Regions from separate parts of the Salisaeta longa DSM 21114 genome, predicted to be linked through region 2. Evidence: riboswitches for the same ligand, from Rfam matches in the RefSeq annotation. Region 2 holds a riboswitch; the other holds the start of a gene.
The links. Region 2 has a riboswitch for cobalamin ahead of SALLO_RS0107575 (ribonucleotide-diphosphate reductase subunit beta). Riboswitches for the same ligand answer to the same signal wherever they lie in the genome.

Region 1: linked by a shared signal. The riboswitch ahead of SALLO_RS0113150 (TonB-dependent receptor plug domain-containing protein) and the one ahead of SALLO_RS0107575 (ribonucleotide-diphosphate reductase subunit beta) in region 2 are both predicted to bind cobalamin.

Annotation. Positions count from the first base shown of each region.
Region 1 is NZ_ATTH01000001.1:3,146,509-3,161,352, reverse strand. Features, by position in the region: gene SALLO_RS0113195 (aldehyde dehydrogenase family protein) at 1-1,418, shown strand, start outside; gene SALLO_RS0113190 (DNA polymerase III subunit) at 1,427-2,614, opposite strand; gene SALLO_RS0113185 (mannose-1-phosphate guanylyltransferase) at 2,649-3,728, opposite strand; gene SALLO_RS0113180 (acyl-CoA dehydrogenase family protein) at 3,992-5,680, shown strand; gene SALLO_RS0113175 (CPBP family intramembrane glutamic endopeptidase) at 5,851-6,552, shown strand; gene purM (phosphoribosylformylglycinamidine cyclo-ligase) at 6,563-7,564, opposite strand; gene SALLO_RS0113165 (squalene/phytoene synthase family protein) at 7,590-8,402, opposite strand; gene SALLO_RS17255 ((2Fe-2S)-binding protein) at 8,481-8,723, opposite strand; gene SALLO_RS17250 (DUF5074 domain-containing protein) at 8,792-9,883, opposite strand; gene SALLO_RS0113150 (TonB-dependent receptor plug domain-containing protein) at 9,908-11,854, opposite strand; cobalamin riboswitch at 11,973-12,204, opposite strand; gene SALLO_RS0113145 (RagB/SusD family nutrient uptake outer membrane protein) at 12,384-14,216, opposite strand; gene SALLO_RS17245 (SusC/RagA family TonB-linked outer membrane protein) at 14,320-14,844, opposite strand, start outside.
Region 2 is NZ_ATTH01000001.1:1,838,841-1,853,684, forward strand. Features, by position in the region: gene SALLO_RS0107565 (type I restriction endonuclease) at 1-61, opposite strand, end outside; gene SALLO_RS0107570 (ATP-binding protein) at 711-2,423, shown strand; adenosylcobalamin-variant (AdoCbl-variant) riboswitch at 2,615-2,692, shown strand; gene SALLO_RS0107575 (ribonucleotide-diphosphate reductase subunit beta) at 2,960-3,934, shown strand; gene SALLO_RS0107580 (ribonucleoside-diphosphate reductase subunit alpha) at 4,000-5,649, shown strand; gene SALLO_RS0107585 (acyl-CoA thioesterase) at 5,693-6,121, shown strand; gene SALLO_RS0107590 (hypothetical protein) at 6,230-6,598, shown strand; gene SALLO_RS0107595 (patatin-like phospholipase family protein) at 6,639-7,871, opposite strand; gene SALLO_RS0107600 (NAD-dependent epimerase/dehydratase family protein) at 8,053-9,069, shown strand; gene SALLO_RS17770 (archaeosortase/exosortase family protein) at 9,179-9,499, shown strand; gene SALLO_RS18150 (hypothetical protein) at 9,515-9,724, shown strand; tRNA gene SALLO_RS0107610 (tRNA-Ala) at 9,806-9,878, shown strand; gene SALLO_RS15980 (DNA-methyltransferase) at 10,079-11,149, shown strand; gene tsaB (tRNA (adenosine(37)-N6)-threonylcarbamoyltransferase complex dimerization subunit type 1 TsaB) at 11,617-12,309, opposite strand; gene SALLO_RS15985 (LolA-like protein) at 12,352-13,155, opposite strand; gene SALLO_RS0107630 (TrmH family RNA methyltransferase) at 13,262-14,038, shown strand; gene SALLO_RS0107635 (NHL repeat-containing protein) at 14,035-14,844, shown strand, end outside.

The DNA of each region.
Region 1 (14,844 bases), 1.3 Mb from region 2:
CCGCGCCAAACGACACGATGCGCGCGCGCATCGCCGACACGTTTGCTGCACAACGGGCCCACACGGCCCGCCTCCGCCGCTCGACGGCCGCTGAACGACGCGACAAAATCCGCCGCCTGCGCGATGCGGTGCAGGCCCGCCGCCAAGACCTGCGCGATGCCCTATACGCCGACTTCCGCAAAGCAGCCCCCGAGGTGGACCTCACCGAGGCCAAGAGCGTCATCGACGAGGCCGACTTTGCACTGCAGCACCTCGACGAATGGATGGCCCTGGAGCGCGTGGCCACCCCGCCGTTGCTGCTGGGCACCCAATCGGAAATTCGGTACCAGCCGAAGGGCGTGGCGCTCATTCTCTCGCCCTGGAACTATCCCTTCAACCTTACGCTGGGCCCCCTCATCGCGGCGCTCGCGGCCGGCTGCGCCGTCACGCTCAAGCCGTCCGAGTTCACTCCGCACAGCAGCGCGGTGATGCAAGACCTCATCGCGTCGCTGTATGCGCCCGCGGACGTCGCGCTGTTTCGGGGCGACAAAACCGTGGCGCAGGCCCTGCTCGATCAGCCGTTCGACCACATCTACTTCACGGGCAGCCCGTCGGTGGGGAAGATCGTGATGCGTGCGGCTGCCGAGCACCTCGCGTCCGTTACGCTAGAGCTGGGCGGCAAGTCGCCGGTGGTGGTGGATGCCAGCGCCGACCTCGACGACGCGGCGCGCAAAATTGTGTGGGGCAAGTATACCAACACCGGCCAAACGTGCATCGCCCCCGATTACGTGTACGTGCATGCCTCGGTGCACGACGCGCTGGTCGACCGCATGCGCCAGTGCATCACCGACTTCTACGGCGACGCCCCGCAGGACTCGCCCGATTACGCCCGCCTGGTCAGCGACAAGCACTTTCGGCATGTGTCTGGGCTCCTCGACGAGGCGATACAAGACGGCGCAACCGTGGCGGCCGGCGGCACCTGCGCGGCAGATACGCGCTACGTGGCGCCTACGCTGCTTACCGACGTGCCACCCGACAGCCGCATCATGGCGGAGGAAATCTTTGGGCCGCTGCTGCCGGTGCTTCCGTTTCAGGCGCTCGACGACGCCATTGCCGCCATCAACGACCGGCCGAATCCGTTGGCGCTGTACATCTTTTCGGAGCACGAGCGAACCACCGAGGCCCTTCTCAACCGCACCGTGGCCGGCGGTAGCTGCGTGAACGACGTCCTGATTCACTACATGAACCCCCACCTGCCGTTTGGCGGCGCGGGGCACAGCGGCATCGGGCGGGGGCACGGCGTGTATGCCTTTCGGGAGTTCTCGAACGCCCGCTCGGTGGTGCGGCGCACGGCCGGGTCGAAGGTCATGCAGACGCTGTATCCGCCCTATCGCGGATGGATGAAGCGGCTCACCGACTGGGTCGTGCAGTGGTCGTAGGGCGCTGCCTACGCCTTTCGTTGGGCCGCGGCCGCCGGGAGTGATACGTACAGCCCGTCGGCCGGCAGCCCGCGCATGACCCGCGCCAGGGCCTGCGCGAGCGTCGTGAGCACCAGTTCGATGCGCACGTTGCGCGTGGTAAGGGCCAGCGCCTCCTCAATGAGGATCACCATCGCCTCCAGGTTTGCATCGGGCAGGTTGTCGCAAAACCGCGCAATCGCTTCGCGCTGATCGACGTTTACAAGCGGTGCTTCGGTGCCCAGTGCGCGGTACAAGATGAGGTCGCGCACCCAGCGCAGCATGAGCTGCAGGGCGTTTTTGAGCGATTCCCGCCCGCTATTGCGCAGGCGCTGAATCTGGCTGTTGAGGGTTTGGGTGGACTGCGTGTAGGCGCTCCGCAGATACTCCAGCACCAACATGCGGTGCTCTAAGAGCGCCTCGTTTTCGTGCAGCGCCAGCGCCCGCTCAAGCGAGCCGTCGGCCATGCGCGCCAGCATTGCCCCGCGCTCATCGGCCACGTCGGTGTACCGCCGCAGCCCGCGCTGAATCGCGGCCTCCGAGAGCATGTCGAACCGGAGCTTCTGGCAGCGCGAGGTAATGGTCGGCAGGAGATCTTGCGGACGGTGCGTGGTGAGCAAAAAGACGGTACGCGGCGGCGGCTCCTCCAGCAGCTTCAAAAACGCGTTGGCCCCTTCCTCTCGCATCCGATGCACATCCGGCACAATGCCCACCTTGTAGCGCCCCTCGCCGGCATGCAGGCTCATGGGCCGCAGCAAGTCGTTGTGCACCTGATCGATGCGGTACAGCACCTGCTTGTTGGACGTGGCCGTGGGATCATCGAGCGACGGGCGTTGCGCGTACCCCACCGGCGCATACGGATTGTCGCCCAGGCGCTTAATGCGCTGCGCCATGTCGTCCTCATCCCGTTTGCCCTCTTGGCTCCACGGATGAGGCATGAGCACGTGCACATCCGGGTGCACCATGCGGCGCGTTTTGCGGCAGGCCGCGCACGACTCGCAGGCTTCGGCGCGCTGCTCGGTGCACTCCAGCGCCCGCGCCATCTCCAGCGCCGCCGCGCGCTTCCCCACGCCCGCCGGGCCATGGAACAGGTACGCGTGGGCCACCCGCTCCTGCGCCAGCGTGCGGCGCAGCGTACGCTCCACCCGCTCCTGCTCAATGAGTGCTGTCCAGGCCATAATGCGCTCCGGCGTACTCGTTTACGTGTACCGTTTACGTGTACTCGTCCAGCTGATGCGCGTGCAGGTACTCCACCACATTTTTCACCTGCTGCGTGCTTTCGCGTTTGCACACCAACAGGGCATCATCCGTTTCGACCACCACGGTATCGTGCATGCCTACAAGCACCACGAGGCGGTCGTCGTCGCTCTGCACGTAGTTGCGGCTGCTATCGTGCACAATCACCTGGCCCTCCAGGGCGTTGCCGTGCTCGTCTTTGTCGCGGAGCTCGTACACCGCGCGCCAGTCGCCCACGTCGCTCCACCCAAAGTCGCCCGGCACCACGCGCACCGTATCGGCCCGCTCCATGACGCCGTAGTCGATGGAGATGCGCGGACTCTCCTGAAAGGCCGTGTGCAGCACCTCCTGCTCCTCGGGCGTGTCGGCGGCTTCGCGCACCGGCTGAAACGCCTCGTAGGCCTTGGGCAGATGCGTGTGGAGCTGCTCCATGATCGTGTCGGCCCGCCAGATGAACATGCCGCTGTTCCACAGGAAGTCGCCCGAGTCGATAAAGCGCTCGGCGGTGGCCACGTCCGGCTTTTCGGCAAAGGTGCGCACCGGGTAGGCGTCTAAGGCGGCCTCGTCGATGCTGGGGCCATCGTACTGAATGTAGCCGTATCCCGTGGCCGGGTGCGTAGGCTGAATACCGATGGTGACGAGCGTTTCCGGCGCCTGGGCGGCCTCAATGGCCACGTGCAGCGTCTCGTGAAAGCGCTGTACGTTCTGGATCATGTGATCCGCCGGCAGCACAATCATGGTCGCGTCTTTATCGCGGGCCTGCAGCTTCGCCCCGGCGTATGCAATGCACGGGGCAGTATTGCGGCTAATGGGCTCGGCCAGAATGTTCTCCTCGGGCACAGCCGGCAGCTGCTCTTTCGTTTGCTGCACGTAGCGCTCGTGCGTCACAATCAGGCACCGCTCGGGCGGCACCAGCCCTTGCAAGCGGGCAACGGTGTTTTGAATGAGCGTTGCGTCGCCAAAGACGTTCAGAAATTGCTTGGGACGGGCTTTGCGGCTGGCGGGCCAGAACCGGCTGCCAATGCCTCCGGCCATGATAACGGCATATGTAGCCATGATGGGCGCAGCGCTTTGTGGAGAAAAGTGCGGAACGGATAAGGTAGGCACCACGCGGCACATAATCAGGCGGGCCGTGCGGTGCGCTGCTGTTGTTTGTGTTAAAAATCAACCGGATGGCCCCATGCAAGGAAAATCCCCACACCCGTCCCCGGTCCCCACGGACAAGGAGGCAGGGACTCTGACGCACTCGCGGGCTGCTCTGCGGCGTTTTTCTTGCGTGTACACCGTGCCCGACACCATTTTATTCAGCACGCTTCCGTATGTCACACGACGCCAAGATTGCCGATCTTTCCAATCAGTACCATGACGATCGCGTTCTTAAAAGCTACCTGCAGCGCGTCCTTCCCGCGGATGTGCATGCAGCCATTGCGCCCGACCTGGAGTCGCTCGGTGCTATTGCGGCCAACGAGCTGTACGACCTGCAGCTGGCCGACCGTCTCAATGAGCCGCGGCTGACGCAGTGGGATGCGGCCGGAAACCGTATCGACCACATCGAGCTGACGGATGTGTGGAAGCGGGCGCTGGTGCTCGCGCCCGAATACGGCGTAATTGCCGCCCCGTACGAGCAGGCGCACGGCGCCTACAGCCGCATCCATCAGTTTGCACTTGCGCATCTGTTCATTCCGGCCACCGACATGGCGGCCTTCTTGATGGCCACCACCGACGGCGCCGCCCGCACCATCAGCCGCTTTGGCAGCGACGAACTGAAGGCCACCGCCTTGCCGCACCTCACGAGCCGCTCGCCGGAGGCCTTCTGGACCGCCGGGCAATGGCGCACCGAGCAAACCGGCGGGTCGGACCTGAGCCGCATCCAAACCGAGGCGCGCTACGAGGACGGGCAGTGGCGCCTCTACGGCCGCAAATGGTTCACCTCCTCCAGCATGGCCAACATGGCCCTCGTGCTGGCCAAGCCCGCCCCCGATGCGTACGACGGCCTGGGGCTGTTCTACCTGCCCATTCGCACCGAAGCGCGCAGCGTAAACGACGGCATCCGCGTGAACCGCCTCAAGGAAAGCATGGGCGCTCGCAAGCTGCCGGTGTCCGAGATTCAGCTGGATGGCGCCGCCTGCAGCCCCATTGGGCCGCCCGACGAGGGCGGGCGCTACCTGACCGAAATGGTGGAAATTGCGCGCACCTGGAATGCCGAAATTGCGGTGGCGTACATGCGGCGCGGCATTGCCCTGGCGCGCGACTTCAGCCGATCGCGCACCGCCTTTGGCACGCCCATCATTGAAAAGCCGCTCCACTACGACACCATGGCCGGCTTGCAGGCCACCTACGAGGGCGCGTTTCACCTCACGTTTCGCCTTGTGGAGCTCCTGGGAAAACGCGAGGCCGGCTCGCTGTCTTCCACCGAGCAACACCTGCTGCGGGCGCTCACGCCCATCGTGAAGCTGACGACTGCGAAGCAAGCGGTGGAGGTAACCAGCGAGGTCATGGAGGCCTTTGGCGGCGCCGGATTTGCCGAAGACACCGGCATCCCGGCCCTGATGCGCGACGTGCATGCCCTGCCCATTTGGGAAGGCACGACCAACGTGATGTCGCTCGTGGCCCTACAGACGCTGCGGCGCAATGGGTACTTGCAGGCCCTCACCGACGAGCTGAACCGCTGCGCCGCCGCGGTGACAACCCCGGAGCTGAAGCAAGCCGTCGATACTGCGCGGGCTGCGTTTCGGAATGCGGTCAGCTGGCTCTCCGACGCCACGAAAGAAGACGAGCAGGCCCCGCAGGCCGGCGCCCGTCGGTTTGCGCGCACCATTGGACAGGCTCTAGAGCTCGCCCTCCTGGCGCGCCACGCGCAGTGGGCCCTGCAGCATGAGGGCGGCCGCGCCGTCGCCGTCGTCGAGCATTTTGCAGCCCAGGGCATCGACCGCATTGCCCCGCGCCGCCACTACGATGCCTATCAGCTGGCGCAAGACCGCACCCGCCAAACGCTGTTTCAGATGTGAGACGTACGTACCGTCCGAAAACGCATGACGCATGCGCCGAGGGCCGCGTGTCGGTGAAACGGTTTGCCGTTTATTTGACACGTACCGGAGACACGTAACATGTGCCGCTGGTACGTGTCTACCGCACACGGCGTCCTACTGCCGACCAACGAATCAACGGTGAGCTGCGTATGCCTACGGCTTCCTCCCCTTCTGCCCATCGGTTGCACGAGGCGCCGCTGGTTCCGGCAACGGGCCTCCGGTGGTACCTCGCGGCCGAGTTTGCGTTACTGTTCGTGGGGCTTCCGCTGCTGCTGTACACGCAGCGCATGCACCTTGACGGCCTCATTGCGCCGATCCTCATGGGCCTGGCGCTCGGCTGCGGCGCCCTCTTGTACTACGACCGCTCGTTCGATCGCACGCGCCTCTGGAACCGGGCGGCGGCGCGGTCGCACCTGGGCACTGTCGGCCGCTTTTTTCTCGCGGGCGGCGCGCTCACGGTCCTCATCGTGGCAGCCCTGCGGCCCGATCTGCTCCTGTCCTTTCCGCGTGAGCATCCGCGCCTCTGGCTCATCATCGTGTGCACCTACCCCGTGGTGTCGGTCTACCCGCAAGAGGTCATCTTCCGCGCGTTCCTCTTTCACCGCTACGATGCGCTCTTTCCGCAACGCGCCACCAAAATTGCCGTGAGCGGCGTGGCCTTCGGACTCGCGCATATCGTGTTTGCAAACTGGACGGCCCCGCTCATGACGGCCGTGAGCGGCTGGGTGCTGGGCTACCGCTACACGCGCTCGCACTCCACCCTGCTCGTTACCGTCGAGCATGGGCTGTGGGGCGCCTTTGCATTTACCATCGGGCTGGGGTGGTACGTGTACAGCGGCGCCATTGGATGAGCAGCGCTCCTTACGCCGGCCGCACGGTGCCAATGCGCACGGGGGCCTCGCCCATTGCGCGCCACGTCTCCATCGCGGCATCGGCTGCATCCGGCGCAACAACGGCAACCAGCCCGATGCCCATGTTAAACGTCTGGCGCATGTCGCCGGTGGGCACGTCGCCGGTGGTTTGGATGAGATCGAAGAGCGGGCCCGGGGTCCAGGCGTCGTAGTCTACAGCCGCTACGCAGCCCTCGGGCACGACGCGGCGCAGGTTGCCCGGCAGGCCGCCGCCGGTGATGTGTGCGCAGGCGTGGACCAGCTCCTCGGCCACCAGCGCCTGGATGGCTGCTAGGTACGACCGATGCACGCGCAGCAACGCCTCGCCCACGGTTTCTCCGCCCAGCGCCTCCGGCGCATCGTCCACATCGTACGCGCCAAAGAGCACCGTGCGCGCCAGCGTGTAGCCGTTGGTATGCAGCCCATTGGAGGGCAGCCCAATGAGCACGTCGCCCGCCGACACCCGCTGCGGTCCCAGAATCTTGTCTTTCTCCACGAGGCCCACAATGCACCCGGCCAGGTCGTAGGCATCCGCCGGATACACATCGGGCATCTCTGCAATCTCGCCGCCCACCAAGGCGCATTCGTTGGCCGCACACGCCGTCGCAAATCCACCCACCACGGCTTCGGCCACCGCCGGCTGCAAGGTGCCCGTCGCGTAGTAATCCAAGAAGTACAGCGGCACCGCCCCGCCCACGGCAATGTCGTTCACGCAGTGGTTCACCAGATCCTGCCCCACCGTGTCGTAGCGCCCGGCGCGGCTTGCCACCTTCACCTTCGTCCCCACCCCGTCGATCGAGGACACCAGCACCGGCCGCTCGTACCCCGAGAGGTCCAGCTCAAAGAACGAGCCAAACGCGCCAATATCGGTGAGCACGCCGGGCGTGAAGGTCTGGCGCACCAGCGGCTTGATGCGATCAACAGCGTCGTCGCCTGCTTCAAGATCAACGCCGGCGTCTTTGTAGGTGGTCATGGCAACAGGGGAAGGTGGGTGAGAGCTACGTGCTAAGGGCCCGGCCAAAGAAGGCCTGAACGTGAATTTGTACGTGCTGATACCAGGGCAGGAGCGGGCGATACGCCCATACATCGAAGCCGGCCGCCTCTAGCGCATCGAGGTGCGCGAGGGCCCCAAGCCAGTAGCGCTTGAGGTGAAAGCGCAGCCGCCAGTCCACATCGCGCAGCACCAGTTGCCCCTGGCCCAGGGCATCGCGAATACGTACCGATTGCTTCCAGAGCAGCCGCCGCACGTCCTCGTTCATGCGGCCATCGACGAGTCGGACGTCCCGCACGCCGTGCTGATCCAGTTCGGCTTCGGGAATGAAGAGCCGGTCGTCGTCGAGGTCATCGGGGAGTTGCAACAAGCGCCCGAGCAGAAAAAATCCGCGCGAGAGCTCGGCCACGGGGTTGCGCGCAAACCGTTTGTGCCCGGCGAGGCCGGCCAACAAGTGGCCATGGGCAACCGCCCAGTCGTGCACAAAGGCATTCAGATCGGCCGCGGTGGCGAAGCGCGTGCGGCCGTGCAGGTGACGGGCGGCGCGCACCTGCCGGGCCAGCAGCGCACGATCGAGCCCGTGGGCCGCGCAGGCCTCGTACGCCGGCTGCGCAACCCCGGCCGGCAGCAGCTGCAGCGCGTCCCCCGCCGCTGCCCGCTCGGCCTCGTCGGCAAAGAAGTGGTCGTCGAACCCAAACGCCCCGTCGCCGCCCACCGCCTGCGGACGCGCCAGGGCGCTATGCCATGCCCACAGGGCCGTTGCGGCCGGTTGTTGGGCCGCGGGCCACGTGTCGTAAAGCGGACGCGGAAGCGTAGACACAGCAAAGGGAGTCAGTACAAGAGGGCGTACCGCTGTGTCCGAACCGCCGCTTTGCGCCTGGGATCCGCGAAGAACGCGTCAGTCGGACGGCGTGCGCGCGGGCTGCGGCGTGGGCGGCTCATCGGCTGCCTCAACGATCGTGTCGAACACGGTGTCGCCGGTGCGCAGCATGCGCCGCACGTACGGGTGACACAGCTGACAGTTGTGGCCAAACACAGCCTCGGCCTGCAGCGCTTCTACCGACGCCGCCCCTGTCGCCTCGGCGACGGCCTTCAGCTCGGCGAAGGTTTTCTGGAAGCAGTAGCAGCGGTCAATGTGCATGGGCTTGGTCAATCGTTATCATGAAGGGCGTGCAAGAGCAAGTGGGCACCCACGGTATCAGACAGCGCTTACGGCGTGGACCGCTGCAGCACCACATCGGCCGGCGCGATGCCCGCGGGAAACGAGCCGGTTTGTGTGCCATCGGGGCGGTGGAGGGTCACCGTACCGGCCGACGCAAATCCATTCTCGGCCGCCAGCCGGCCCACGTACAACCGCTCCACGGCCGCATCGTAGGCCAGCGTGCCAATGGGTGCGCCATCATCCGGAATACGCGCCGCAATCGTGTTCGTCGCGGTATTGAAACGCACGATGGTGTTGCCGCCCACCACCGTATGCACCACATCGGCCGATGGGCTGTGCCACACGCGCTGCCCCAGGCTGGCAGAGGTCAGCTGTCCGTCCAGACTAATTTCCGTTGTGATGGTGTTGGTGGAGGGGTCGAGCACGTGGATGGCGCCGTTGGTGCGATCGACCACCTCAAAGTTTTCGTTGTAGATGGTGGCGCCCGCGCAGAAGACCAGCAGTTCGCCATCGCCGTCGTGTACCAGCGCCCGGGGCACGTCGCATCCCACGGGCACGGCGTCGTCCATCACTGTACGGTTGGTCGCGTCAATCACCGCGAGGGTGCCGTTTTGGTTGCCCTCGGCCACGTAGAGCCGGTCGCCCACCAGGGCCATCCGCTCGGGCGATCCGCTCACGGGAATGGTGTCGACGATCTGGCGCGTGTCGAGATTGGCCACGTATACCGCGGGCTGCGGGTTGCTGGCGTAATCCTGGCTCGTGATGAATGCCTGATTGCCGCTGAACGCGACGTAGCGGGGATTGGGAATGCCGGAGAGCTGACCCACGCGGCTGTTGGTTTCGGCGTTGAAGATGTCGACGGTGCCGGTTTCGCCAAAGGCCACGTAGAGGCGTTCCTCGTAGCGCGCAAGGCTCTGGATGTACGACGCAAATCCGTCTTGGGCAGGCAGGCGCTCGGTGGCGTCGCTGGTTGGGTTGTAGAAGGTAAGGCTGCTGTTTTGATTGCCGAAGGCGCCGGCGTTGGCCACAACGACGCGTGCCGGGGCAGGTGGGGCATCGTCTTCGGTGCCCAGCAGGTCGCATCCGCTGAGTCCAGCGAGTAGAAAAAGAACGAGCAGGCGGTGCAGAACTGTGCGCATGGGTCGGTGGTGGGTTGCGATAGGTTAAAGCGAAAGACGTACGGTGATGCGTAGGTGCCGCGGCGGCATTGGATGGCCGTCGGCGACGGTGTATTGCGTGTTTAGGGCGTTGCGGAGTTGAAGGGTGGCGCCCAGGCGCGTTTGGGCGATGTGCGTGTGCCAGCGCAGGTGCGCGTCGGTTACGAGGTACGGCTCGCGCGTGCCATCGCCCGTGGGCCGCGCCCCAATGTAGCGGCTACTTAGGTCGAGCGCCCACCGGTGCCACTGCACCGTAAGCGATGGCTTGATGGTCGTTACCGGCAGAAAGGGCAGGCGCGTATTGTAGCCCGGGCGGCCCCGCACCGATCGGTCGCGGGCGTTGGTGTAGGTGGCCGCCACACGCGGCCGCAGGCTCCACGACGCCGCGGGGGTCCAGTGCAGCTCGGCCGATGCCTCGAGGCCCAGCGCGCGCACGTTCTGCACATTCTGCGGACGCCAGTAGCCGGCGGGCTGCGGCGTCCACACAATCTGATTGTACCGCCAGTTGGCAAACGCCGTCACCTCCATCCGATACCAGCCGCCCCGCACGTACGCGCCCACGTCGGTATTCCAGCTGCGCTCGGGTGCCAGCTGCGGGTTGCCGCCCGGCTGCCAGTACCGGTCGTTAAGCGTGGGCATGCGAAAGGCGCGCCCAACCTGTGCCTTGAGGGCAACCAGCGGCGCGCGCGCCACCTGCCAGTTGAGCCCAAGCCGCGGACTGATGGCCACAGCGCTTGCATTGCTCGCGGGCCGCGCGTAGCCATCGACGCGAAGGGCCGGGTGCACCGTCAGTCGGCCGTAGCGTCCGCTACCGCTTGCAAACAGACTGGCGTGGCCCTCGCGTGCTGCGGTTGCGAGCTGCGGATGCTGCGCCGTGACGCCGCGGGCATCGCCCCCGAAAGCCACGCGCCAGCGGTTGCCCCATGGCCGCCGCGCCGTAACGTCGACGGAGGCGAGCCATGTGCGGCCGGTAGTGGCAAGGTTTTGGGCCGGATCGACGTAGCGCAGGGTTTTGTGCTGCACCAGCCCCCCAATGTCGAGCGTGCCCCACGGACGCTGCCAGGTATCGGTGGCCCAGAGGCGCACGCTCTCGTCCCACTGCCGCGCCGCGGACGTGCCCCCCACGGCCGCCGGAATGCCGCGCTCCGCCTGGCTCCACCACCCCGAGACGCGGATGCGATGCGCGCCGGTGGTTACGGCTGTTGCGACGTAGGCATTCGCAAACTGCCGATCGGCGTTTGTGCGCTCCACACGGGTGGGCGGGAAGCGGGCCTCGTTGCGGTAGGAGTAGTCGCCGGCGGCTTGCCGGTAGGATACCGCGGCCACCGTGCTGAGCGGCCCAGCGCGGCCCGTAATGAGTCCGCTGCCCCCGCGTGCGCCAAACGCTCCCGCGTGCAGTTGCGTCTTCAAGCGAAATGCAGGTTGCGGCGCAACAGTTTGCAGATTCACCGCCCCGCCGATGCCGCTCGATCCGTAGAGGGCCGAGGCGGGCCCGTGCAGCACCTCGGCCTGTTGCAGCAAGACGGTAGGGAGGAGCGTCCAGTCGAGCTGCCCGAGTTGCGGATCGACGATGCGATGCCCGTCCAGCAGGACGAGCGTCTGGGCTGCGCCGGTGCCGCGCATGGACACCGAGGCGAGGCCGCCCGGGCCGTAGCGCCGAACGTGGAGCGCAGCCCGCTCGCGGAGTAATGTGGCCACCGAGCGGGCCCCCGTAGTGAGCAGGGCGGTCGAGTCGAACGTAGCGATGCGGGCAGGCGCCTGCGCTGCGGCCGTAGGAAGACGCGTAGCCATGACGGTCAGGCGCGGCAGTACCGCCTCCATCAGCGGCGCGCGCGACGTGTCGGGCGTTGTCGTCGTATCACGCGGTGCCCCTTGCGCGCACGTGGTGCGTGCGGCGCACAGGCTTCCAGCGAGCGTGAGCGCCCAAAGGATAAGAAGTGTTCGGTGCATCATAAATAAACGGCCCGCCCCTCAAAAAGGTGTAGGCCGCCACGATGCCTGCAGACGTGCGCTCAGCGCACGCATGCGCAACCGAAGACAGCGCCACACCTCAAGATCCCGGAGGTTATTGGCAAAACGCACGTCCGCGGCAGGTCTCCTGGCTTTCCGGAGGTACAGCGCTTTCAGCAGCTCGGCGCGCCCCTTCCCATCTGCGGGAGCAGACAGTGGCGCGCGCGTCCTCACCTCGAAGCGCCTCCGGTACACAGTTGCGGGTACAGCCCCAGCATCGAGCCTATGGCTCGCCTGGCGTTCCCTTTTAATCGTGCATCAGCAATGCACGAACCGGCAGCGTGTATCAATGAACGTTTGTGAATGTAGCGCGCGGCGCGGGTAAATCCAACAGATACGCCCATCCTTAACCGAAGCTATACACAAACGCAGTTTAGAACGGGCATTCTCGCGGTGCGCATAAAAAACGCCCCGCCAGCAGAAAGCCGACGAGGCGCTGTACGTGATTTGTATGTGCGGATGCCGACGAACCTCAGCCCACCGGCGGGCACTGACCGCCCCCGTATCCGCAGTTTTGCGTGAGCTTGCTGTTTGCATCAAGCTGCGGCTGCGGTATCGGGAAGAGCATGCGGTACATATTGCTCTGATCCTTGAAGATCCAGGGTGCCGTGAACGTGGGTGCGTACGGGTCACTGGGCGACGTGTAGGGGCCTCCGGATGCCGTGCCACCGCTCACCTGGTACCGGACGAGGTCTTGACGACGCAGCCCTTCGTAGTAGTGCTCGTGCCCGCGCTCCTGCAGGATGAGGCTACGCATTTGGGCCTGGGACAACCCGGTGGGCACCGCGCCTTCGTTCGGGTAGTCGGGATAGGCCCGCTCGCGCAGTGGAATGAGGGCGTCGCGCGCGGCCGACGGCTGTCCCATCTCATTGAGCGCCTCGGCCCGAATCAGATACATCTCGGACAGGCGGAACAACGGCAAGTCGTTGCTGGAGAACTGGGCCGTCTGGTTCGGGTCCACCTCAAACTTGAGCGGGCGGGCCCCGGCTGCCTCAATCGCGGGATTGCTTTCCAGCGTTATGCTTGGAATTTCGAGCGTGATGTCAAGCGGCGTATCGGTGCCGCGCACTTTCACCGTAGGCGTGTTCTCATTGCTAAAGCAGTTGATGCCATAGCACCCGGTGTTAGGCTCAGAGTAGGTGCGCCCCACGAGAAAGCCCTGGGTGCGCACGTCATTGCGCACATCGTCCCGCGTGCCGACTTGGCCATCTGGACCTGCCTGTACGTCAAACCCTTTGTAGAACTCCGCAATCGTCGTGAAGCCGTTCCACGGTGTTTCGGGGATCATGTTGTAATGCATGACCCGCATGTTGAGGGTGAGGCCCAAGCCCGTCTCTGCCTTGTACGTTGCCGGCCATATGATCTCGGGCGATGAGGCATTGCTGACCGCAAAGTTGTCGAAGTAGTTGTCGGCCAGCATGAACTGCCCCGAGGAGATCACCTCATCGGCGGCCGCTTCGGCTTCTTCCCAAAACGAGAGCCCCGGCGTGAAGCTGTTGTTACCGGTGAACTGCCCGGTGTACACCTCAGCGTTCACGAAGAGGCGCGCCAAAAGTCCGTAGCCGGCCCACTTGCTCGCGCGTCCGTATTCAACGGACGGCGGCAAATTGGCGAGAGCTCCGCCGCTTGGGTTCTCCACACAGTCTTGTACATTCACAGCGCTCAAGTCGGCGCAACCCGTGAGCTCTTCGATCAGGAAGCGGAAGACCTCGCGGCGGCTTTGCTGCGCAGGCGGATCTTGGCTACTCACCGGCTGCTGCGGGTACTGCTCGTAGGAGCTTCCCTGCTCCACCACAATCGGAACGTTGCCGTACAGGTCAAGCAGCTGGTAGTAGAAGAACGCCCGAAGGAAGCGCAGCTCAGCGCGAAACTGTGGCGCCTGCTCCAGATCGGTCTGGGTGTTATTAAGCGCCGCAAGGACCGAGTTGGCACGGGCCACGCCGGTAAAGGCGCTCACCCACGCGCCGTCAATGTTCGGATGCTGCGCCGTCCACTGATGCTGCGTGAGCCGGCGCCAGTTTCCATTATCTCCCCAATCGGTGCCACGGGTGGGCACCATAATCTCGTCGGAGGAGTGCTCCGAGATATTGAAGTAGTTGTTTTGGTAGTCACGGACCTGAGCGTATACCGGTGCGATGGCCGCCACAAACTCGCTCTCTGTCTTAAAGAACTCGTTTGGGGTGACCACGCTAAACGGATCTTCGTCCAGGTCGCACCCCGCAAGCAGGGTAGCGGCCAGGCATACAGCCAAGAGCGCCGATACGCTAGGCACTCGCTGTAGCAATCGTTGTACGTATACAGTCATGGGATCAATCGTCATGAGTTTGAATCGGCAATCGGCTGGAGACCGTGCCCCGGGCGATGCTAGCCGCCCGGAGCACAGGCCTATGCAGAGGGCAAGGAACGGCTTACAGGCCGAGGTCTACGCCAAAGGTAAAGGTGCGTGCACGCGGGTAATTGGTGTAGTCCACGCCTAGGGCCGGAATCGCAAGACTACGCAGCCCGCCGCTCGTATCGGTACCGTTGGCCGTGGTGCTCACCTCCGGATCGTACCCGTTGTAGGGCGTGATCACGAAGAGATTTTGCCCCGAGAAGTAAATCCGAGCCCGCTGAATGCCCAGTTGCTCCGCAATAGGCAGCGTGTAGCCGATGGTCAGGTTGTCCAGACGCAAGAAGGATGCGTCTTGAATCCATCGGGACGAATACACCGGCGTGATAGCCGCCTCGTCGTCCAGCGCACTTTCCAACATGTTGATGTTACGGTTCAGGTTGTTCTTGGTGGAGAACTCCAGCGCGGTATTGTTGAACACGTCTTTCCCATAGATCCCACGGAAGAACGTGCTGAAGTCAAAGTTGCCATACCGCCCCGAGAACGTGAACCCGTAGTTGAAGTCGGGCTGCGCATCGCCAATCACCCGGCGCTCGGCGTCGCC
Region 2 (14,844 bases):
GATGGTCACGTTGCTCGTGAACACGTGCCGATAGCGCTTCGATTTGCTCGATGAAGTCCATAGATCTGTAGGTATTTCTTCAGTTGTTCGCTCTTTTTTGTTGCTGCTACTTAAAGACACCCTACAATACGGAATTGTAACGCTGCTCTCTTTATTTTTTCTACGTATTTACAGTGCTCCGATGATTACGATTTTGCTTATCCGTCAATGCCCCGCAGCACTATAGAAGCATCGTCCAATTCCTCGAAAATGAGAGACCGCGTACGAAGACAGATCAAGAACTGGCGCATCCTGTAAGCCTAAACGTTCCAGCGACGAGGGTGAATCTCCCGGCCGCAGCCGTCCAACCGCCCGCCGGTTGGAAAAGTAGCGCTATGTGGGGGAACGGGGAGTCCCCACCTGGAACGAAGCTCCGGCCTACGCCGGGGCTTTTTGTTTTTGGACCTTGGGCGTGGCCCCTGCACCGTCAATTCTGGATACGTCATTTGATCCACCGGCGCGCCCGCGTGCTGCCCACCCGTGCACCGGCTACGCACGCCCTCGCCCCCTATCATTTATCTAAAGTCTACCATATCTTTTGTGCATATGCTGTAAACATGCGGCGGCTTTGTAGTGCCCCGGTGCCCGCCTGTATTCACCCGTTGAACAGCTCGCCCGGACCCATGAGATGGCTCTGCTCCCTGCTCGTAACGCGTCGTTGCTCCGTCGGTGTGGCCCTGGCTCTCGGCCTCGCGGCGCTGTGCGTGCCGCGCGCCGGTGCCCGCGCCATCCCCCGCAGCGTTGCCGCTACCGACACGCTTGTCGACCTCACGGCCCGCGAGCGAGCCTGGATCGCGCGCCACCCGGTCATCCGCTACGCGCCCATCCCAGACTACGCGCCGATCGAGTCCTACGGCCCGTCCGGCCAGCCGGTGGGGCTCGCGCCCGATTATTTGGCCGTCGCCATTAAGCGCCTCGGCATGCGGCTCCACATCGTGCGGGCACCCACCTGGCGCGCGGTGCTCGACAGCCTACGGAACGGCCGTGCCGATTTGAGCGCGGCCATCCAAAAGACAACCGCCCGTAGCCGGTACCTTCGGTTTACCGAACCCTACCTCACCGTGCCCACCGTGCTCCTCGTGCGGGCGCAGGCCGAAGCGCCCCTCAGCCTCGAACGGCTCGACGGTCATACCGTGGCGGTGGTCGATCGATACGCCGTGGCATCGTATCTCGAAAATCGCTACCCCAAGGTGCACTACCGCAAGGTGCCCGACATCCAGACGGGTCTTGAGAAGGCCGCGTTTGGTCTTGTGGATGGCATGGTGCTGTCCCTTCCCGTGGCTGGCGCGGCCATCGAGGCGGCCCAGCTGCCCAACCTTCGCGTGGCCAGCCGCACCGGCTACCGCTATGCCCTCCGCTTTGGCGTGCCGCGCGATCAGGCCATGTTGCAGCACGTGCTGAACAAAGCGCTGGCGAGCATCACGGCTCAAACGCACGCTAGGATCTACCAACGCTGGATGGCGCTCGATGCTGAAGCCCTCTCCCCGTCGCCCGCGCCCCCCACGCGGCTCCTGCTCCTCGTGGTGGTCGGCTTGCTGGTGCTGCTGGGCGCCGGTGCAGCGTGGACCTGGACGCTACGCCGCGAGGTGACCCGGCGCACGCATGATCTCCGGCAGGCCAAAGAAGAAGCCGAAGACATGAACCGCTTAAAGTCGGCCGTGCTCGCCAACATGAGCCATGAGTTTCGCACGCCGCTTACGTCCATCATCGGGTTTTCGGAAGCCCTCCGCGACGAGTCGCCCGATGCCACCACCGACCGGTTTTTGCGGCACATCAACGAAAACGGCCGCCGCCTGCTTCATACGCTCGAGTCGCTGCTTCATCTGTCACAACTGGAAGCGGGCGCCGTGGCGCTGCGGCCCCAGCGCGTGGCCCTTGCCGACGCGCTCCACGAGGCCGCCGATCCGTTTCGCGAACAGGCCCGCGATGCGAACCTCACGCTGCGCATCGAGCCGCCCCCCGCGCCCGTGCAGGCCTATGCCGATCCCGCCGCCTTGCACCTGGTGCTTACCCATCTGCTGAGCAATGCGCTCAAGTTTACGGAGCCCGGCGGCCGCATCACCGCCCGCACGACCCCCGATCCGCCGGATGCGCTGCTCACCATTGCCGACACCGGCGTGGGCATCGACGAAGCCTTCATCCCCAAGCTCTACGACGCCTTCCGGCAGGAATCGTCGGGCGACAGCCGATCGTTTGAAGGGACTGGTCTTGGCCTTGCCGTAACCCGCAAGCTCGTCAACATGATGGACGGCTCCATCGCTGTGGCGAGTCGCAAGGGCGAGGGCACGCAGGTCTCGGTGCGCCTGCCGCTGTATGCGGTAGACCACCCGCCGGCCATGACGCCCGGGACCCGCGAGGAAGCGTCGAACGGCGTAAATGCCTGATAGGCTACGTACGCCCTGTCTGAAAACCCTTTAGGAACGGCACCCGGCGGCTTCCGTCCCTTTTTTCTCGTCGCCGGCACCCCAGGCATTGACACTGTCGGCCGCCGGTCCTACCTTGGGGCTACATTCGAGTCAAGCTACGCATTCGCAGAGGCTGTGCTGTCAGGGCACGGCGGCTGGGGCGCTCGTACCGCACCAGCACTCGGGGGAAGTTCGGTGAAAGTCCGGCACTGTCGCGCAACGGTTACAGTCCGATTGCCCGCTCAGCGAACGCGGCCCACGGCGCTCCGTGCGAGCGTCCCCTACGCGTCCTAGGGTTGTGGTCCTGCACGGTATGCTTTGTCGGCTCATCGGCGCGTCGCATCGCGACGTCGCCCGCACGGCCGCCGTCGCCTGCCCTACGGTCCATCTCTTTGGCGCGTCGGCCCTCCCACGGATGTCAGCTTGCGCGGATGCCACGCCCGCGAGGCAACTCGGCCCTGTACCGGGCCCGTCCTCACGGCCTGTTCTGTTTTGCTGGACGACTCCGTACCCTCATGAGCCTCTTCGACGCCCGCGTCAACCTCAAGCCCTACGAATACCCCCACCTGCTGCGCTACAAAACGGCCATCCGGCAGTCGTACTGGGTGCACGACGAATTCAACGTCACCGGCGACATCCAAGATTTTCGCGTGGCCTGCTCCGACACGGAGCGCAGCGTCATTCGCAAAACCATGCTGGCCATCGCGCAGGTAGAGGTGGCCGTCAAAACGTTTTGGGGCGATCTCTACAAGCGCCTGCCCAAGCCCGAAATTGGCGCTGTGGGCCTCACCTTTGCCGAGAGCGAGGTGCGGCATATGGATGCCTACGCCCACTTGCTGGAGCGGCTGGGCCTCAACGACGCCTTTGCCGCGCTCGATACCATCCCGGCGCTCAACGACCGGGTGGCCTACCTAAACGACGCCCTTCGCGGGGCCGCTGCGGCCGAGGACGCCGACTTCGTGCATGCGATTGTGCTGTTCTCGATTTTCATCGAGCACGTGAGCCTCTTCAGCCAGTTTCTCATCATGCTGTCATTCGACAAGCACGAGAAGCGGTTCAAGGGCGTTGCCAACATCGTGGAGGCTACGTCGAAAGAGGAGCAAATTCACGGCCTGTTTGGGCTGGCCCTCATCGAGGAACTGCGGGCGGAGCACCCCGCGTGGTTCGGTCCTGCGTTTGACGCCCGGGTGCGCGCGGCCTGCGAGCGGGCCTACCGGGCCGAGGCGCGCGTGCTGGACTGGATCTTTGCAGCGGGCACGCTCGACTTCCTCCCGCGCCCGGTCGTTGATGCCTTCGTGCGCGACCGCTTCAACCGGTCGCTGCGTAACGTTTCGGTGGAGCCCCTCTTTGACGTCGATCCGGCGGCGCTCGACGCCAGCCGCTGGTTCTACGAAGAGATTCTGCTCACCAAGGGCAACGACTTCTTCTCGAAGCGCAGCACGGCCTACTCCAAGATGACCCAGAGCGTGACCAGCGACGATCTGTTCTAGCACGTCTTTGCAGCGCGCCTTACACGTTTTGTCCCGTCCGTTTCGCTTAGACTTAAGACTTTCGCATGGCTGCTTTCTCCTGGCTGAATGACGACGCCCGCACCTTTCTTCGCCGCGGCTACCTGCTGCCCGGCGTCTCGCCCGAACAGCGCATCCGGCAGATTGCCGACCGGGCCGAAGCGGTGTTGGGCATGGACGGCTTCGCCGACCGCTTCTACGACTACATGGGCCGCGGGTACTACTCGCTCGCCTCGCCCGTGTGGGCGAACTTTGGACTCGACCGCGGGCTGCCCATCAGCTGCTACGGGTCGTACATCGGCGACTCGATGGCGTCCATCCTCGACGCCCACGCCGAAGTGGGTATGATGACCAAAGTGGGCGGCGGCACCAGCGGCTACTTTGGCGCCATTCGCCCCCGCGGCGTGCCCATCACCAACAACGGCGCTTCCAACGGCACCTATCCGTTTGCACAACTCTTCGACACCATCATCAACGTCGTAAGCCAGGGCGAAACGCGCCGGGGCCACTTTGCCGGATACATCGACATCGAGCACGACGATGTGGAGGAATGGCTCAACATCCAAACCGAGGGCGACGCCATCCAGACGATGCACTACGGCGTGGTGGTGGGCGATGCCTGGATGAAGGCAATGATTGACGGCGACACGGCGAAGCGCGACCTGTGGGCAAAGGTCCTGCAAGCCCGCATGCACACCGGCATTCCGTACATTCTCTTTCGCGACAACGTACAGCGCGGACGCCCGCAGGTGTACAAAGACCAGGGCTACAACGTGCACGCAAGTAATCTCTGCTCGGAGATCGCGCTTCCTTCAACCGCAGACGAAAGCTTTGTGTGTTGCCTCTCGTCGATGAATGCGCTCCACTTTGACGAGTGGAAGGGCACGGACGCGGTTGAGATGCTGACCTACTTCCTGGATGCGGTGATGCAGGAGTTCATTGACAAGGCCGCAGACATCCCGCACATGGGCCGCGCGGTGCGGTTTGCACGGCGCCACCGGGCCATTGGGATCGGCATTTTGGGCTGGCACTCGTACCTGCAGTCGCACATGATTCCGTTCGCGTCGGTGGAGGCCAACGCCCGCAGCACGACCCTCACCCAAACCATCAAGGAGCGGTCGTACGCCGCCTCGGCCCGGCTGGCCGAGCGCTTTGGCGAGCCGGCTGTTCTGGACGGCTACGGGCGGCGCAATGCCACGACGATGGCCATTGCCCCCACCAAGTCGAGCAGCTTCATCCTCGGCCAGGTGAGCCCGTCCATCGAGCCGCTCAAAAGCAACTACTACGTGCAGGATCGCGCCAAAATAAAAACCACGTACAAGAATCCATACCTCATGGAAGTGCTGGAGGCCAAGGGGCACAACACCGAAGCCGTGTGGGAGCAGATTGCCCTGCAGGATGGCTCCGTGCAGCACCTGGATATCCTTTCGGACGAGGAGAAGGCGGTATTCAAAACGTTTAGCGAGATCAGTCAGGCGGCTATTATCCGGCAGGCCGCGCTGCGACAGGAGCACATCGACCAGTCGCAATCCCTCAACTTGGCCATCGACCCGAAGCGCACACCGGTAAAAGCCATCAACCAGCTATACATCGACGCCTGGAAGATGGGCATCAAGTCGCTCTACTACCAGAACAGCGTAAACGCCGCCCAACAGCTCTCGCGAGAACTGCTGGCCTGCCGGGCCTGCGAGGCCTAATCGTTCTGCCCTCACCGCTTCGTTCATTTATCGGATGTGCCCTATGTCCACCTCCGCTCCTGCTGCCACGTCTTCACCCGCCAACGCGCCGGCCGCCGACGCCGCCGAAACGAAAATGGTCTTTCCCGTTTTCCCCGGCGACACCAATCACTACCACACCCTTTTCGGCGGCACGGCCATGTCGTGGATGGATCAGGCGGCGTTCATCTGCGGCACGCGCTGGTGCCGCACCAAGGTCGTCACCGTTCACAGCAGCGAGATCGACTTCAAGCAGCCCGTGCCGGAAGGCACCATCGTGGAGCTCGTGGCCCGCGTAGTTTCGACCGGCGACACCTCTCTCACGGTGCAGGTCGACATGTACACCGAGCCGATGGACCGCCACGCGCGGGTGCAGGCCTGCAGCGGCTCGTTCGTGCTCGTAGCGCTCGATGCCAACGACCGGCCCACACAGCTTCCGCCGCTTCCCTCTTGAAGCAAAGGCAATCCCGACGGAACGATGCCACACACGAACAATACTCAGTGAAGAGCGGTTCCCTGATGGTTACGCAGCTATTCTTATTGTGAATAAAGCTACGATAAAATGCGAAAGAAAACGTTCATTGCTACGTACACCATCTTTCTTGTATTTTCTGGAGTCGGGATTATTTATCTCGGACTCACATTTGATGGTATAAGAGCATTCTCAAATATAAGCGGGGCGCAAGATTTCACTCTCGTGTTGAAGTTCATCGGAGCTATTTTTAGCGCAGCTGGCTTTGGAGGACTCATCTGGGCTCTTACGCTGAACAATAATACGAAGCTTCCAGGGTACGCAGGACTGAACTTCAGAGGAATTGTCACCTTTACGCTGCTGTTTTTCATTGCTGGTCCGTTTTGGCTCCTGATCGCCTGGGTGCTTTGGTTCATCCCTGGATACCGCTCTCGCAATGCCGCTGCGCAAAGCTTTTAGAACGATCGAGCGGCAAGCCAACATGCGGTCCAGCAATTCCTTAAGCGGCGGTTCGCTCAATGCGATCCAGCACCCGATCGAGGCGCTCTAACACCTGATCGGTTTCGTGCATCACGCGGTGCCGCCGCTGCCCAAGGGCTTGGCGCGCCGGGTACAGCGTGCGCGACGGATCGTCGAGCACAGACGGCCGCAGGTACAACCCGTGGCGGCGCAGCTTGGCATCAATCGTGTCGGCATGCGCACGCAGGTAGGCCCGCGTGGCCTGGTAGGCATGCTCGCACACGTCGTGGCGGTTGCTGAAGCTAAAGATGTTCGAAAAGAAAAGGCTGCTGTCCTCGCAATCCGGCTCAATGAGCACCAGGTCGGCATCGGGATGGGTGTGCGCGTACCGCTTGAAGCCCGTCGTTTTGCGCGAATCGACGATGGCCCGAAAGGTCTGCGAGAGCACCGCCGGCAGCCCATGATCCACAATGCGGTGCTGCTCAAACAGGCGCTTGGCGTGCTGCTCCAGCTGCAGGTTCACCGGCACGATGGGGTTGATGCAAAACAGCAGGTCGACATCGTTGTCGAGCGCCACGCTGGCGTGTACCGTGCGACGCGCCACGCCGTCGATGTAGTGCTCCCCATCAATTTCCACCGGACAATACAGGCCCGGCAGGGCAGTGCTTGCTTGCACGGCCTTCGAGATGGGTACGTGATCGTAGCCCGGCGCGCCAAACACAGCCACTTCCGCCGAGTCGAGGTGCATCGCCACCACGCGCAGATCGGCCGCGAGCCGCCGGAAGTCGTTGGTGCGCCCCGCCTGCCGAAACGTGCGCGCCAAAAAGCGCGCCAGGGCCTTGTTGTGAAAGAAGCCCGTGGGCACCATCGAGCCGAACGTGGACAGCACGCCCAGCAGGGACAAGTCGCCGGGATGCAGCGCGTAATGCCCCACGGCGCGAGCCAATGTGGTGGGAAGGCGCCCGAGGCGGCCGGCGTATTCCCGAAACGCTGGCGCAAACAGCGACGACGGATCGAGGTTGAGCGTCGGGTCGTCGGCCTCCGACACCACGGCGCGGCTCATGGTGCGCGGCGAAACGCCATTGGCCAGCAGGCTGCCCAAAAGCGCCCCCGAGCTCACGCCTACGTAGGTGTCCAGCGCATGCAGGTCTTCGCCCGCAATGGACTCATCGAGCGCGCACAGCGCACCCACTTCATAAATGGCCCCTTCCACCACGCCGCCGGCACAGGCGAGTCCGATACGGCTGGTGCGCGGAGCATTGGAAAGCCTCATGGTACCGCAATAGTTGATCGGGGGAATACACCGTCGATGCCGTATGAAGATTCAGCGGAAGCGGTTCCGCACGAGCATTGGTTAGAATGCAACGTTACCGCGCCGGATCAACGACACGGGCAAATTGATCACAAAAAGCGTTCCATTGGTTTGCTTTTTCCTTCCTGATCGCCCGCCGTTCATGCCTACGCCGCCTGCTGCACCCGTTGCCTTTGTTACCGGAGGCACCGGCTTCGTTGGGAGCCACCTTGTAGAAGCGCTCCTCGATCGCGGATTTACGGTGCGGGCGCTGGTACGCTCGCGGCGCAAATGGCTCGCGGGGCTCAATGTGGACGTGGTGCGCGGCGACCTCTCGGATGTAGAGGCCCTGTGGGAAGGCGTGCAGGGCGCCGACTACGTGTTTCACCTGGCCGGGCGCACGCAGGCGCCCACCTACGCCGATTTTCACGCGGCCAACGTGACCGGCACCCTGAACCTCTTGGGCACCATTCGGCAGGCCGCGCCCGACGTGCAGCGCGTGCTGATTACAAGCAGCCTGGCCGCCGTGGGCCGCGGCACCAACGGCGTGGCGACCGAGGACACGCCCCTGGAGCCCGTAAGCCGCTACGGGCGCAGCAAAGCAGCCATGGAAGAGGCGCTACGCGATTCGCACGACCTGACGGCCTCGTACGCCGAGGCCCTCCCGCTCACCGTGGTGCGGCCGCCCGCCGTGTACGGCCCGCGCGACCGCGACATCCTGACGTTTTTCCAGGCCGTGCAAAAGGGCGTGTGCCCCGTCGTGGGCCGCGGCAGCACACCCGCGCTCAGTCTGGTGTACGTCGACGACCTGGTGGACGGCATCATCCGGGCCACGCTGTCGGACGCGGCGGTAGACAACACCTACTTTCTGGGCAGCCCGGCCATCTACAGCTGGAACGACGTGAAGGAAGCCGCTACTGCGGCCCTCGACCGCTCCGCGCTCACCGTCCCCGTTCCGCCGCTGCTTGTGGGCGCCGTGGGGTGGCTGGCCGAGGGCTGGAGCCGCCTGACCGGCCAGTCGCTCGCCCTCGACCGCGAGAAGGCCCGCGAGATCCGCTACGCCTGCAAGCAGTGCTCCTCGGAAAAGGCCAAGCGCGCATTCAATTACGCCCCGGCGGTCGATATTGGTGAAGGCGTGCGCCGCACCATCGCCTGGTACACGGCCGAAGGCTGGCTGTAGCCGATTCGGCGCCCGTCATGCAAGCAGCTCGCCTCCCCCGCGGATCTTAATCGACGGTCGGTCTTATGGTACCATGTCTTTGGTGATACCGCGCAACGCCCCGCCGCCCATGCCTTTCGATTCGTCCACCCGCCGCCTTGCACGATTTGCCCTGAAGGGCCTGGCCGTCTATGCGCTGTGGTACGTTGTGTACGATTTGTGGCTGCTGCCCGACGGGCGGCTCGACCGCTGGCTCTCTACCACGGTGGCCAGCCTGAGCGGCACGCTGCTTCAGCTTGTGGGCTTCGAGGCGATGGTGAGCGGGCGCACCCTCACGCTGCCCGGCGTGGTGGGCGTGCGCATCGTGAACGGCTGCAACGGGCTCACCACCATCGGACTGTTTATGGGCTTCGTGGTGGCGTATCCTGGCCGCTGGCGGCACCGGCTGTAGTTCATTCCGGCGGGCATCGGGCTCATCTTTGCGACCAACGTGGTGCGCGTGATGGTGATGCTGCTTGCGCAGCGCTACTGGCCGGCCGCCTTCGACCCGCTGCACGGCTTTGGCCTCACCACCATCTTTTACGTGGTGGTGTTTGCGCTGTGGGTGGCGTGGGTGCAGCTCTCCGATCGCGCCCCGCAACAGGCCCCGCAACGCACAGCCGTTCAGCCTGTATGAATCGTTCGTGGAACGCCGGCCTGGAGCACGGGTTGGCTTGACATCGCGCGGCCCGCGCCCTACTGTGGGCAATGCTACAGCGGGGCTATAGCTCAGTTGGTAGAGCGCTTGCATGGCATGCAAGAGGTCCGGGGTTCGAATCCCCGTAGCTCCACCGCCGCCCGTTCCCTCTGCGGGGACGGGCTTTTTTTGTCGCCCGGCGTGCGATTGGACGCCTGCGAAGCCGCGCCCGCCGGGTTGTGACGATGGCGTTCTTCTGTGGTCGCGCGCTGCTCGGTGCCTGCGTTTCTGCGGGCCACCGGCTATGCTGTACGTCCCTCCGCTACTGCTCCTGCTGCTGACTGCCTCGCTTCGATGACCACGCGCACGACGGTTCACTTCGCAGATGCCCGGTCGATGACCGACGTGGCAGATGAGTCGGTGGCGCTGGTCGTGACCTCGCCGCCCTATCCCATGATTGAGATGTGGGACCCGGCGTTTTGCGTGCTGAGCGATGTGGTGGGCGCGGCCTTCGAGGCGGAGGCCTACGACACGGCCTTCGATGCTATGCACGAGGTGCTGCGCACGGTGTGGGCCGAATGCTACCGGGCCCTCATGCCCGGCGGCGTGTTGTGCATCAACATTGGCGACGCCACCCGCTCCTTTAACGGGTCGTTCCGGCGCTTTCCCAACCACACCCGCACCACCGAGCAATGCCGCACGCTCGGCTTTCGGGTGCTGCCAAGCATCTTGTGGCACAAGCCCACCAACAAGCCCACCAAGTTTATGGGCGCGGGCATGCTGGGATTGAACGCGTACGTGACCCTAGAGCACGAGCACATTCTCATCTTTCAGAAGGGCTCGCCGCGCGCCTTGCACGAACGCCGCCCGCGCCGCGAGAGCGCATACTTCTGGGAAGAACGCAACCGGTGGTTCTCGGATCTGTGGACGGACCTGAAGGGCACCGAGCAAACGTTGCCCCGTCGCTACCGGGCCCTGCGCGCCCGCTCGGGGGCCTTCCCGATGGCGCTGCCCTACCGCCTCATCGAGATGTTTTCGGTGTACGACGACCTCGTCCTCGATCCGTTCATTGGCACCGGCACCACCGCCCTCGCCGCGGCCGCCACGCGCCGCCACTGCATCGGCTACGAGATTCAATCGGCTTTCCGGCCCGTCGTCCGCGAGACCGTGCAGCGGGCCTGCCTGGAGAGCCTCCGCCGCAACCGCGCCCGCCTCGCCCGGCATCAGGCGTTCGTGGAGCAGCGCTGGGCCGCCGGCAAGCACCTCAAGCACCGTAACGCGCACTACGACCTTCCGGTGGTGGCCCGCGACGAGCAGTACATCCGCCGGTACGATGTGACCGCGGTTGATGAAGACCTGGATGCCGACACGTACACCTTTCACTACCGCCCGCACCGCCTCGCCCAAAGCGCCGATGCGGCGTAGGGCTCTGTGCTCGCACGCAACGCAACCAGGCGGCGACGGCCTATAAAAAAGTAGCCGCTTCAATCTTCCACATTGTGTAAACGTGCCACACAATTGTTTAGCGGCCCCCTCGGCTCTGGTGTACATTTTTTCCTGGATGAAAAAGATGTACGAAAAAAATCACGGCGGCGAAGCGAACAGCTGACGACCTCCGGGTCTCGCTACAATCATCGAACTTGCACCCTATCTGTAGACCGTAGACTGCGCGGACGCACCACATTGTGCGTCCATCACGCGGGGACGTCTCTAACGTTGCGCCGGGGGCTCAAACAGCGATGATTGTGGCCGCGAGGCCCTCCGGTACGTCCGAGGCGCCGTTCGCTTCGCGGCCGATCAACCGAGCGTTACACCGGAAGGTCTCTGGAGCGCATCAATGAGTACCCCTCGGCCCGGTGCAGTTTGCAAACTGTTTTCCAGGCAGCGCTTGGCTAGCTGTCGAGGCGCGCGAGGGGCGAGGGCGCCGGGGTGCCGTGAAAGGCCTTGAGGTAGAACGGCTCGAACGCGGTGCGCGCAACCGGCGTAGCGCCTGCGCCGAGGTGATGGGCCGCCCGGCGTGCCACCCACGACGCCGCGGGGAGCACCTCCGTCACGCCATGCGCCGAAGCCGCCGCACACTTCGCGGCCCCCGGGCCGATCATCCACGTTGGGGAGGCCTCGTCGATCCATTCGGCCACCGCAGCCGCTGCACACGCCGTCGGCTCGCGCTGGAGCGTCAGCGCCGTGCCGTCCCAGGCATACGCGGCGGCATACACGTCGTCGCGGCGGGCGTCGAGCGCGCCCACGAGGCGCGCGCCGGGCGGAACGTACGGCGTGGCCGACGCCGCCAGCGCTTCGAGCGTTGACACGCCCAGCACCGGCACATCCAGCGCCTCGGCCCAGCCAAGGGCCGTGCTCACGCCAATCCGCAAGCCGGTGTACGACCCCGGACCTTCGGACACGGCCACGACATCCACCGCACGACGCGCACATCCGGCCTGTTCGAGCACCGCTTCCACCAGCGGCGTGAGGCGTTGCGCATGCACGCGCGGCTGGTGCACGTGCGCCTCGGCCTGCACGCGGCCCTCGTGCCACAGGGCCACGCCACAGGTTGCAGTGGCCGTTTCCAGCGCAAGAATCGTCATAGCAAGGGTAAGCGTCCAGAAAGCATGCGCGGCAGGCGCCCGTTACGAACGGCCATTGCCAAACACCGAGGCGTCGATGGGCTCGTTGACCGACACGCGCTGCACCGTAATCACGATGGGCTCGTCGTTGAGCATCTTCTGCATCATCTCAAAGCGATCGCCCATCATCTGTTGCATTTGCTTGCGCTGCTCGTCCGGCATGTTTTTCATCCGCTCCATCATCTGCTGCATTTGCTGCTTCTGCTCGGGCGTCATATTCTGGCCCAGATTCATATCGAACGTCATGCGATGCGGCACGGTAAGGCCCTCGGTGGTTTGGTACTCGCTGAACGTGATGTCCATCGTGCCGGGCGCGGAGCCCTGGCCCGCGTTTGAGGTGATGGTCATGCGCACGGGGACGTTCATCGCGGCGTCGACGTAGTACGTCATCGCCTCCACCTGTGGCGGCATATCGGGCGTGACGGCCTGCGGGTTGTCTACGTCGATCACGTGGGCGGTGCGGCCGTCCACCGTCTCGGTACCGCGATAGGTGCCGTGCTCGCCAATCTTCCGGAACATGTCGAGCTGCGCAAAGGACGACGGCGCCTGCATGCCATTCCCCAGCGCCGGCTGCCCCTTGAGTACGGTTTTGGTTTCGTACGTCGGCGCTCCGTCCTTCATCACCTTCCGGTTGTAGGACGTGTACATGTCGGTTTCGATGACATAGGTTTCGACGGTGACCAGCTGCTCCTCGTAACGCGCGATGACGTCCTGCATGACCGACCCAGCGGTTTGTGCAGCCGCGGGCGGCGCGATGAGGAGGAGGCCAAGCGCAACGAGCGGAAGTATCCAGCGGGAACGTGTCATGGCTGTATCAGCGTTTGGGATAGCAATGCAGGGCCCCGGGCGTGCGGGCGTTGATGCGCATCCGTACGTTGGTGGGCCCATGAGGGTTCATTATGCTATGCGAAATATGCCAACGGAAGAGGCCACGCCGCGCCATCAGATGAACCGGTTGCTGCGCCGCGCCGGGTTGCCCCATGCGCCCGATACGGGCCAGCTGCCCGTGGGCGACCGGCTCCTCTCGCCACGCACCGTCATCGAGACGCTGCGTCCGTTTATGCGCGCCCGGCGGATGGAGCGGCTCGCCTCCGTCGTACGGCAGCGCACCCGCACCGTCATCCCCGTCATTGAGGGCCTTGTAAACACCGGCAACGTAAGCGCGGTGATGCGCTCGGCCGAGGGGCTGGGCTACCAGGAGCTGCATGTGGTGGAAGGCAACCACGAGCGCTACAAGCATTCGCAACGCACGGCGCAGGGGGCCGGGCAGTGGCTCGACGTGCACCGGTGGGAGACGCCCGCCGCCTGTGCCGATGCGCTACACGCCCGCGGCTATCAGATCCTTACGCTCTACCTAAGCGACGCAGCCCGCCCGCTAACGGACGTGGATTGCACCCAGCCGACGGCGCTTGTGGTGGGCAACGAAAAAAACGGCGTCACCGATGCCATGCGCGCGGCCGCCGATGGCGACGTCGTCATCCCCATGCACGGCTTCACCGAGAGCTTCAACGTATCGGTCGCCGCAGCGCTCGCGCTGTATCAGGCCCAGCAAGACCGCCTGCAGCGCCAAGGCTACCATGCCGACCTCTCGGAAGCTGCGCAAGAGCACTTGCTGGCGCGCTTTTGCCTGCAGAGCGTGCGCCACGCCGCGCGCATCATCGACCGCGAACTGCCGGCGACCTCGTCATGATTGTGCTGCTGGCGTTGCTGCTGTGGATGCCGCCCGATACCGCCGTGGTGGCTCGGTTTGACGCGGCCACCGCGCTGGCCACCGATCCCGCCGGACGCGTGTACGTCACCGATGCCGCCACCGACGCCGTGCACGTGTTCACGCCCGCCGGGGCCCGCCTTACCACCTTTGGCGGACAGGGGCGCAGCGCCTCGGCCCTCAGCGACCCGCACGATGTGGATCCGACCAACGGGCTGGAGATTCTGGTGGCCGATGCGGGCCATGGGCGCATCCAGCGCTACGGGCGCGACGGCAGCTACCTGGGCGCCCTCCCCGTAGGCCGCACCGACCCGAACCAAGCGGCCTTCGCGCAGCAGCCGGTCTTTGACCTCGGAGACGCCGCCGCAGGCCCGCGCCTTCGCGGCCGCCCCATCGCCGTCGCCGCCGCGCCCCATGGCGCCACCTACGCCATCGATGCCGAGGCGGGCGTCGTCGTGCAGTGGGATGCCCAGCGCCAGCCGACCCGCCTCATTGGCACGCCCAGCAGCGCCCATCCCCTGCAAACCCCCGTCGCGCTTGCCGCCGATCGCCTGCACCTGTACGTGGCCGATGCCGGGGCCCAGCGCGTGGCCGTCTTCGATCGCTACGGCACCTTTGTGCGCATCGTGCCCGCCGCCCCGCTGCGCGGCCTTCGCACGGTGGCCGTGCACAACAACCGCCTATGGATCATCACCCGCCGGCGTGTGCTTCGCGTCGACGACGACAACCAACCGGTGCTCCGCTACCGCAGCCCGCGCCCCCTCATCGACGCTGCCCCCAGCCCGCGC